Regions from separate parts of the Paeniglutamicibacter sp. GQ140 genome, predicted to be linked through region 2. Evidence: riboswitches for the same ligand, from Rfam matches in the RefSeq annotation. Region 2 holds a riboswitch; each other region holds the start of a gene.
The links. Region 2 has a riboswitch for S-adenosylmethionine ahead of AC6CHY_RS05360 (bifunctional o-acetylhomoserine/o-acetylserine sulfhydrylase). Riboswitches for the same ligand answer to the same signal wherever they lie in the genome.

Region 1 (3,225 bases), on a different contig from region 2:
CAACGAGGTGCCGCTGCGCACCGGCGCCCAGGTCCCGGTCAACGACCCGCTCATGCTTGTCTCCGCGATGGCCGCCGTGACCGAGAACCTCGGCTTCGGCGTCACCGCCAGCACCTCCTACGAACACCCGTACCCTTTCTCCCGCCGCCTGGCGACCCTTGACCACCTGACCAAGGGCCGCATCGGCTGGAACGTCGTGACCGGCTACCTGCCCTCCGCCGCCCGGAACATGGGCCAGGAAGACCAGCTTGAGCACGACGAGCGCTACAACCACGCCGACGAATACCTCGAGGTCGTGTACAAGCTGCTCGAGGGTTCCTGGGAAGAAGACGCCGTGGTTCGCGACGCCGAGCGCGGTGTCTTCACCGACCCGGCCAAGGTCCACGAGATCAACCATGAGGGCAAGTACTTCAAGGTCCCGGGCATCGCCATCACCGAGCCCAGCCCGCAGCGCACCCCGGTGATCTTCCAGGCCGGAACCTCCTCGCGCGGCATGCAGTTCGCCGCGGCAAATGCCGAGGCAGTCTTCGTCACTTGCCCCACCAAGGACATGCTCAAGGCCACGGTCACCAAGATCCGCGACGCCGCCGAGGCGGCCGGCCGTGGACGCCACGACGTGCGCATCTACACCATGCAGACCATCATCACGGACGTGGATTCCGCCGCCGCGCAGGCCAAGTTCGAGGACTACAAGTCCTACGCCGACATCGACGGCGCCCTTGCGCTGATCTCCGGCTGGATGGGCGTGGACCTGTCGACCTACGGCCCGGACGACGTTATCGGCGACAACGTGAAGTCCAACGCCATCCAGTCCACCGTGTCGATGTTCCAGCAGGCCAGCGGCGATTCGGGCAACCCGTGGACGATCCGCCAGCTGGCCGAGTGGGTGGGCGTTGGCGGCTTCGGACCGATCACCGTCGGCTCGCCGACCGAGGTCGCCGACAAGCTCATCGAGTGGGTCGAGGACACCGACGTGGACGGGTTCAACCTGGCCTACGCCATCACCCCGGGCACCTTTGAGGACATCGTGGAGTTCATCGTTCCCGAGCTGCAGGCACGCGGCGCCTACCCGACCGAATACGTCGAGGGCACGCTGCGCAACAAGCTCTTCGGCAAGGGCGACCGCGTCCAGGACTCCCACCGCGCGGCGAACTACCGGTTCTCGAACGCCGAGGTCAAGTAGCCGGGAGTAACTCCCGCACGAGTTTCGGGCGGCGGCGCACCATGAGGTGCGCCGCCGCCCGGGCCGTTTAAGGGGCCGTGAACGTTCGGGACGGCCGGCAGCCTGAGACCAGGAAAGAGAGTCAGCCGCCATTTGCCCAGTCGATGAGTTCCGGGGCATGAATTTGTGCACATTATCAACATGACGCCCCGGTGAAGCAAGGCCAGGTTGTTTTTCGCTTCACGTTCTGACTTATGACGCTTCGTGAAGCAAATCCGGCCCCAAAGCCGATCCGTGCGTCGATTTATTTCACGGCGAACCCTTTTATGTTGGTTGTATCGAAGATCCTGCGACACACTTGAATTGTTCGACGCTGGAAACCAACCAACACGAGCACACACCATCCAGAGCGGCTGAGAGACCTGGCTCGTTGACGCCGCAGCAACCACTCCCCTCATGGGGATCCGGTGCTACCGCCAGGACCGATGGAGATAGCCAAACTCTGCGCGGTCCGCCGAATGCTGTCATGTCTTGGACAGGTATTCGACTGATTAGCCATGTCGCGGCGTTCCTCGGGTGAACCGAGAAGGAATGAATCATGGGCAACACCAAACCACCTGCGAAGCGACGCCTTCGCGCCGGCCTCGGCGTCAAGATCCTTACCGTGCTTTCCGTGGCCACGCTGGCACTCAGCGCCTGCGGATCGGGAACCCAAACAGCGGGAAATGCAGCCGACCCGGTAAGCAACGATCCCGTCCAGGGCGGAACCTTCGTGTATGCGGAAGTAACCCCGATCAACAACTGGCAGACCCAAGCCGCACGCTTCTACGAGAAGGCCAATGTGCTCAATAGCGTGTTGGACCGACTGACCTATTTCGACGCGGCAACCGGAAAGCTCGTTGGCTGGATAGCGTCGGATTTCACCGCCAACAAGAACCAGACCGAGTTCACCTTCACCATTCGTGACGGCGTGAGTTTCTCGGACGGAACGGCGCTCGATGCCAAGGCCGTCAAGGAAAACCTGGACGCCCTGGGCAAGGGCATCAAGAGCGCACAGATCGCACCCAACGTCGACTTCGCCGCCTTCAAGTCCGCCGAGGTCGTAGGAAAAAACCAGGTCAAGGTCACGCTCAAGACCCCCGACGCCAACTTCCTGCGTGCCACATCGTCGGTCACCTCGGGCCTGGTTTCCCCTGAAACCTTGACGTTGGACAATGCCGGCCAGTCGGCCATCGCCAACATCGTCGGCTCCGGACCGTTCGTCTTCGAATCCGAGAAGACCGATGAAGAAGTCACCTTCGCCAAGCGCGCGGATTACAAGTGGGCGCCTGAATCAGCGGCAAACCAGGGCGCCGCATACCTGGACAAGCTCGTGGTGAAGTACCTGCCCGAGGTGGCGCACCGTGCCGGAGCGGTCCAAACCGGCCAGGTCGACCTGGTCCGGGGACTTCAGCCCGTGGACGAGCAAACCCTCGCGGGCAGCGGCGACCAGGTGCTGCCGGCCAAGGGAATTGACCTGACCACCAACATGGCGGCAGTGCGCATCGGCAGTGGCAAGCTCGCCGACACCAAGGTGCGTCAGGCGCTCCAGGTCGGCATCGACCGCCAATCCATCAAGGACACGGTGCTGTCGGACAGCTACGTCATCGCCGACTCCGTGCTGAACCACGCGGCCCCCGGGTTCATCGACCTGTCCGCGGATCTGGGCTACAACCCGGAGAAATCCAAGGCGTTGCTCGACGAGGCAGGCTGGGTTGTCGGAGCCGACGGAGTACGCGAAAAGGGTGGGCAGAAGCTGGAAATCACCATCACCAGCTCCAACAACTCCGTGGTCATCAAACCGGCCTTTGAACTCATCGAGCAGCAATGGCGGGAAATCGGCGTCAAGCTCATCAACCGTGCGGCCGACAACACGTTCCTGACCACGGCCATGATCGATCCCAACATCGAGTTCTTCGGAACCCGCCAATTTGCCTACGGCGGACTGGGACCGGTCTTCGGCCCGGAAAACAACACCCAGACCCTGAACGCCGACAGCGAGCTCAACGCGCTGTTCGCCAAGG
Region 2 (3,225 bases):
CCACGGCCTCGAAGCCCGCCTGCAGGTCGGCGATGATGTCCACGACGTTTTCGATGCCGACGCTCAACCGGACCAGGCCCGGGGAGACGCCCGCGGCGACCTGCTCCGCCTCGCTAAGCTGCGCATGGGTGGTGGAGGCGGGGTGGATGACCAGGGAGCGCACGTCCCCGAGGTTGGCCACGTGAGAGTGCAGCTCCAGCGCGTCGACGAAGCCCTGGCCGGCCGCGCTTCCGCCCGCAAGCTCGAAGGACACGATGGCCCCGATGCCGCGCGGCCCGTACTTGCGGCCCCGCTCGAACCACTGGCTGGACTCGAGCCCTGCATAAAGCACCCGCTCGACCTGCGGCCGGGCCTCAAGCCACTGGGCGACCTCCACCGCGTTGGCGACGTGGCGCTCCATGCGCAGCGAGAGGGTTTCGAGCCCCTGGGCAATCAGGAACGCGTTGAAGGGGGCAACGGCCGAGCCGAGGTCGCGCAGCAACTGCACGCGAGCCTTGAGCACGTAGGCGAGGTTGGCTCCCAGTGCCCCGTTGACGCCGAGGTCCCGGGCATAGACCAGCCCGTTGTAGGAATCGTCCGGGGTGTTGAAGCCCGGGAACCTTTCCGGGTCGGCGGCGAAGTCGAAATTGCCCGAATCCACGATGACCCCGGCGATCGCGGTGCCGTGCCCGCCAAGGTACTTGGTGGCCGAGTGGATCACGATGTCGGCGCCCCACTCGATGGGACGGATGAGGTACGGGGTGGCCAGGGTGTTGTCGACAATCAGCGGCACCCCGGACTCGTGTGCGATGGCGGAGACGGCCTCGATGTCGAGCACGTCCTGGCGCGGATTGGAGACCACCTCGCCGAAGAATGCCTTGGTGTTGGGCTTGACCGCCGCGCGCCAGCCGTCCAGGTCGTCGGGATCCGCCACGAACGTGACCTCGATGCCGAGCTTGCGCAGCGTGTGCTTGAGCAGGTTCTGCGTCCCGCCATACAGGCTGGGGCTGGCCACGATGTGGTCGCCGGCCTCGGCGAGGTTCAGGATGGCGAAGGTCGTCGCTGCCTGGCCCGAAGCCAGCAGCAGGGCCCCCACGCCACCCTCGAGGCTGGCAATGCGCTGCTCCACGGCGTCCTGCGTCGGGTTGCCGATACGCGTGTAGATGGGTTCCAGCTCGGCGAGGGCAAAGCGGGCGGCCGCGCTCTCGGCACTCGGGAACACAAACGAGCTGGTTTGGTAGATCGGCAGGGCGCGCGCGCCGGTTGCGGCGTCGGGTTCCTGACCCACATGGATCTGACGGGTTTCAAAGGACCAGTTGTTAGACATCTCTTCCCCTTCAAGGATTCGTAGGGGTATGCCCGAAACCGACTCCGGTTGTGGCCGTGTCTTGGCTGGGGGCAATCCCGCGCTTGTCCCACGTCGTTTTGACGCAGGGCCTGGTCTTCACCCGGGGCACCCCACCGCGGCGGAGGGTTGCCGTTCAGCAAGCCGGGGCCTTCTGCTGAAACTCATGACCTTGGCATTAAGTCTGGCCCAGCGCTTCATATGTTCGCAACCACGTCTCAAATTGTGACGATCCGAAGGGCAACCGCACTACCCCGCAGCCGTTTGAACCAAGCAACCACAAAGCAAGTTAGGCAATCCTAAGTCGAGAGCCAGATCACAAAGTGCCATGATAGGCACATGATGAGGTTGGACCATGTAACTTACGCTTGTGGACCCGACGGCCTCGCGGCAACTGCCGCTCGGATCGGCGAGGCCCTTGGACTCGAATCTGTAAAGGGCGGTGTACACCCACGTTTTGGTACGCGCAATGTCATCTTCCCGCTGAAGAATGGCCAGTACCTGGAAGTTGTCGAAGTCTTGAACCACCCGTCGTCGGACAAGGCGCCGTTTGGCCAGGCCGTTCGCGCCCGCTCCGAACTCGGTGGCGGCTGGATGGGCTGGTGCGTCGCGGTTGACGACTTGGCTCCGGCGGAAGAACGCCTGGGCCGGGGCTCGGTTCCGGGAAACCGCAAATTCCCGGATGGGCAGGAACTGACCTGGCGCCAGATCGGCATCAACGGCCTGATCGCCGATCCGCAGGTTCCTTACCTGTTGCGCTGGGACGACGGAACCGAGGAGCTACACCCGTCAAAGGCACTGGAACCAGTTGGCAAGATCTCCTCGATCAGCATTGCCGGCTCCAGCGAACGCGTTGCCGACTGGCTCGGACAGCCCGAGCAGTTGCCCGTTGGCGAGGTTGTCGTCGATTGGCAGGCTCCCAACGGGACACCGGGGATCCTTTCGGTGACCTTCGAAACGCCCAAGGGACAAATCACGCTGTAACCACGCAGCGCGGGGAACCACGATCAAGGTGGGGTTGGCCGGATGATCCGGCTAGCCCCACCTTGCCTCATTTCCGGTCGGTTCCGCCGGCAGCAGCTTGCAGCTCGTCCTTCAGGATTTCGAAGTGCTTCACCATGATGGATCCGATGGCCATGAACAGGCCGCCCACCAGCAAGGCCTGCTGAAGTCGGACTTCCATCCCGAAGACCAGTTCCTCAACCGGCAACATGGTGTCGTAGTACCACTTCCAGATCGGATTTCCGATCACGGCCATGCCCGCACCAACCAACGCGAGGATGAGGCCGAGTCGGAGCATGGTTTTCGAACTCAAGAGTTGGGGCATCGCTGCTTCTCGACTTTCCTGGGGTTTTCCGCATCTGGCCACCTGCCACCGGCCGACATTTCCGAGCCATGGTTCCGGTGGCTAATCCCGCGGCAGTCCTGACTCCGGCTGCTTCGTGCTTCTGACCGAGGCGACGGCCTCTTCCGCTGAGCGAACCACGAAGGATCCGGCCAGCAGGAACAGCCCGCCGAAGAAGGTGCCTTGCTGGATCACGGCGGCCAGCCCACCCACCAGGCCCGTGAGCGGGTGATTGAGGCCGCCGAGGTTGATCAGCCAGTTCAGGAGCGGTGAAACGATGATGTAGAAAACGGCTCCAAGAATGCCCAACACCAGACCAACACGGAACATTTTCTGTGAGCTCAGGGCCCGGGGCATATCCTGCTCCTTGGTTGACGGGTCCAGGCCCCGGCGCCGGAATTCGGTGCGCATTCCCGGTGGTCTGGTTTCCTTGAGCCTAGCAACGTACCCCAAAAGCACAAGTGTTCACGAACAAAGTGATCAAACCGTGTTTTATGAACCAAGACCGATGGCCGTGCCGACCAGCGCGTAACCTACGAACCCGGCGATATCCAAC
Region 3 (3,225 bases), on a different contig from region 2:
GCCATCATCGGCATGGCCGCCAAGGTCGCCCTGCCGGACATCATCGGCGCGGACACCAACAAGGACGTGGTCTACGCGGAGGTCGCCACGCAGCTGCTGCCCGTCGCCGTCGGCGGTCTGGTGCTGGCGGCCGCTGTCGCAGCCATGATGTCCACCGCCTCCGGCGCGCTGATTGCCGCTGCAACCGTAGCCCGCACCGACGTCACCCCGTTCGTGGCCAGCTGGTTCGGCAAGCAGCTGCACGTCAACACCAACGAGAACCCCGAGCACGACGTGCGCGCCAACCGCATCTGGGTGCTGCTGCTGGGAGTGGTCACAATCGTGCTGGCCATCATGGTTTCCGACGTGGTCGCGGCGCTGACCATCGCCTATGACATCCTGGTGGGCGGCCTGCTGGTGGCCATCATCGGCGGTCTGGTCTGGAAGCGCGGGAACGGGCTGGGGGCCGCCGCCTCGATGGCCGCCGGCTCCATCGTCACCCTGGGCACCATGATCGTCCTGGAAATCCAGGCCGAAGAGCGCTTCGATGGCATCTACGCCAACGAGCCGATCTACTTCGGGCTGATTGCCTCGGCGCTGACCTTCGTCGTCGTCTCCCTGCTCACGCGTCCCACCAACCCGGCGGTCATCACCCGCTGGAATGCGCGGGTCGCCGGCCAGGCGGACGCCGAGGGCGCGGACCTCACCGAGGTTGCCGGACGCTAGCACCGGACCCTGACCCCGGAAAATCCCGGTTGAGGGAGCCCGTCCCCGCGCACCATGCGCGGCGACGGGCTCCCCTTTTGCCACGGTTCCCCCTTCCCAGCCATGCCCCGGCGCTCCTAGGGTGGGTACCATGGACGATCTCAAGGACCACCTCTCCACGTACCTGAACCACACCCGCGAAGCCATGCTCTGGAAGGTCGAGGGACTCAGCGACAGGGAAATGACCCGCCCCATGGTCGGCTCCGGCACCAATATCCTGGGCCTCATCCAGCACCTGGCCTCGGTCGAGTACGGCTACTTCGTCGAATGCCTCGGATTCACGGTTGACGACGAACGCTACGACGCGCTGATGGCCGACCCCGAGGCCAGCGCCGACATGTGGGTTCCCGGCGACGTCCCGTGCTCCGAGATCCTCGCCTTCTACCGCCGGGCCATCGACGCGGCAAACCACAACATTGCCGCCTTGCCCCTGGATGCCCCGGCCACGATTCCCTGGTGGAAGCCGGAAAAGCGCGACACGACCCTCGGTCGCCTGCTGCTGCACATGAACGTGGAGACCGCACGCCACGCGGGGCATGCAGACATCCTGCGCGAGCTCATTGACGGCTCCACCGGAATGCGCCAAGAGAACACGAACATACCGCCCTACGATCCTGCGGGCTGGACCCAATTGCACGAAAACATCCTGCGGGCCTCCGAATCGCGGTAATGTAGTTCCCAGCTTCACGAGACGCGTCGGCAAGCTCCGACTAAGACGCGCACCAACCCCAGGTTCATGGGTGGTTCGGATGAAGAAGCGGCCGTGGCCACAAGGCGCGGCAAGAGCTGACGAAAGGTCTTCGACCCCGCCATGGCACGTTCCATTCCCGTGTTGCCCCTGCTCGATGTCCACCGCTCGGTCGTTGAACTGCGCCTCGCGGGTTGCTGGCACAGCTACCACGTTGCCGACGCCCCCGCGCTGGCCGCGGCGCTGGCCAACGCCGCCGGTTCCACGCGCTGGGACCCTGCCGCCGGCCAGCTGTCGGTGCGGATCCCCCGGGCAGGCAACCCCGCTGGCCAGGCCCTGGTTTTTAGTCTCAGCGAATTCTCCCTTGCCCTTCCGGACGCTACACTCGTGGGTTGAAGGGGAGTAGTTCCCAAACCCGCCCACCCGGCGGGAAAGCGGTGCGTCGACATACTGGTTACAACGCGGTAACCCGGCAAACCACCTGCGGCAACGGGCATTCCCGTCCGGCCCCAGGCGAACGAGACCTTCGGTCCACACATTGGTGGCCCGAGGCTCAACGCACCCAAAAAGCATTCATGCCGGGCCTCCCCATCACACGGTCCCGCGGGGCCGTGAACGCCCACATGAGGATGAGAGCATGACGCAAACAGCGCCAACCCCCACTCCCGCCCAGATCAAACGCTGGCGCCAGTACCTGGCTGACGAAATCGCCGAGGGCGCGGTCTACCGCGAACTTGCCAACAAGCGCCAGGGCGAGGAACGCGCGGTCCTGCTGGGACTTGCCGCCGCCGAAACCCGCCACGAGGAACACTGGCGCTCGCTGCTGGGCGAGCACGCCGGGAAGCGGACCCGGCCCTCGATCCGGCGCACCATGCTCCGTTTCCTGGCCCGCCACTTCGGCTCGGTCTTCGTCCTGGCCCTGGCCCAGCGCGCCGAGGGAAACTCCCCCTACGCCGCGGACACCGACGCCAGCCGCCAAATGGCCGCCGACGAGCTCGTCCACGAAGAGGTCGTCCGCGGCCTGGCCACCCGCGGCCGCAACCGGCTCTCGGGCAACTTCCGTGCCGCCGTCTTCGGCGCGAACGACGGTCTGGTGTCCAACCTGGCCCTGGTCATGGGCATCGGAGCGACCGGCGTCGCCACCTCCATGGTGCTCTTCTCCGGCATCGCCGGCCTACTCGCGGGCGCCCTGTCGATGGCCGCCGGCGAATACGTCTCGGTCCGGTCGCAGCGCGAACTGCTCTCGGCGTCGAAGCCCACCCAGGTGACCCTTTCCGCCGCCCCGGACCTGGACCTGGATGCCAACGAACTGGTGCTGGTCTACAAGGCCCGCGGCATGAGCGACGAGGATGCGGCGCACCGTGCGGCCGAGCGCATGGGCATCTACTCCTGCGACTGCAACGCCTCGCTCTCCCTGCATCCCGAGCTCGAGCAGGAATCCGCCAAGGTCGAGCACGAGGAAATCGGCTCCGCCATGGGTGCCGCCTCCGCATCGTTCTGCTTCTTTGCCTCCGGTGCGGTGATCCCGATCCTGCCGTTCATCTTCGGCATGGGCGGCACGCCGGCGATCCTGCTCTCCGCCGCATTGGTCGGCCTGGCCCTGCTGGCAACCGGCGGCATCGTGGGCCTGCTTTCAGGCGCGTCCCCGGCCAAGCGCGGCCTGCGCCAGCTGGCCATCGGCCTGGGCGCCGCGGCGGTCACCTACGCCCTCGGCCTGCTCTTCGGCGGCTCCGTGGCCTGACGGTCCCACGACGGACTCAACGCCGGGTGCCGCCATTTCCCTGGATCCGGGA

Region 1: it holds a riboswitch for S-adenosylmethionine, as region 2 does, so the genes downstream of both, AC6CHY_RS10300 (ABC transporter substrate-binding protein) here and AC6CHY_RS05360 (bifunctional o-acetylhomoserine/o-acetylserine sulfhydrylase) in region 2, are expected to answer to the same signal.
Region 3: it holds a riboswitch for S-adenosylmethionine, as region 2 does, so the genes downstream of both, AC6CHY_RS09650 (hypothetical protein) here and AC6CHY_RS05360 (bifunctional o-acetylhomoserine/o-acetylserine sulfhydrylase) in region 2, are expected to answer to the same signal.

Annotation. Positions count from the first base shown of each region.
Region 1 covers NZ_JCAXDW010000006.1:55,031-58,255, forward strand. The annotation lists gene AC6CHY_RS10295 (LLM class flavin-dependent oxidoreductase) at 1-1,183, shown strand, start outside; SAM riboswitch class I at 1,560-1,654, shown strand; gene AC6CHY_RS10300 (ABC transporter substrate-binding protein) at 1,761-3,225, shown strand, end outside.
Region 2 covers NZ_JCAXDW010000003.1:105,832-109,056, reverse strand. The annotation lists gene AC6CHY_RS05360 (bifunctional o-acetylhomoserine/o-acetylserine sulfhydrylase) at 1-1,306, opposite strand, end outside; SAM riboswitch class IV at 1,381-1,496, opposite strand; gene AC6CHY_RS05355 (VOC family protein) at 1,664-2,308, shown strand; gene AC6CHY_RS05350 (hypothetical protein) at 2,376-2,624, opposite strand; gene AC6CHY_RS05345 (hypothetical protein) at 2,733-3,080, opposite strand; gene AC6CHY_RS05340 (CPBP family intramembrane glutamic endopeptidase) at 3,162-3,225, opposite strand, start outside.
Region 3 covers NZ_JCAXDW010000005.1:265,658-268,882, forward strand. The annotation lists gene AC6CHY_RS09640 (sodium:solute symporter family protein) at 1-705, shown strand, start outside; gene AC6CHY_RS09645 (DinB family protein) at 836-1,414, shown strand; SAM riboswitch class IV at 1,427-1,536, shown strand; gene AC6CHY_RS09650 (hypothetical protein) at 1,556-1,828, shown strand; gene AC6CHY_RS09655 (VIT1/CCC1 transporter family protein) at 2,070-3,173, shown strand.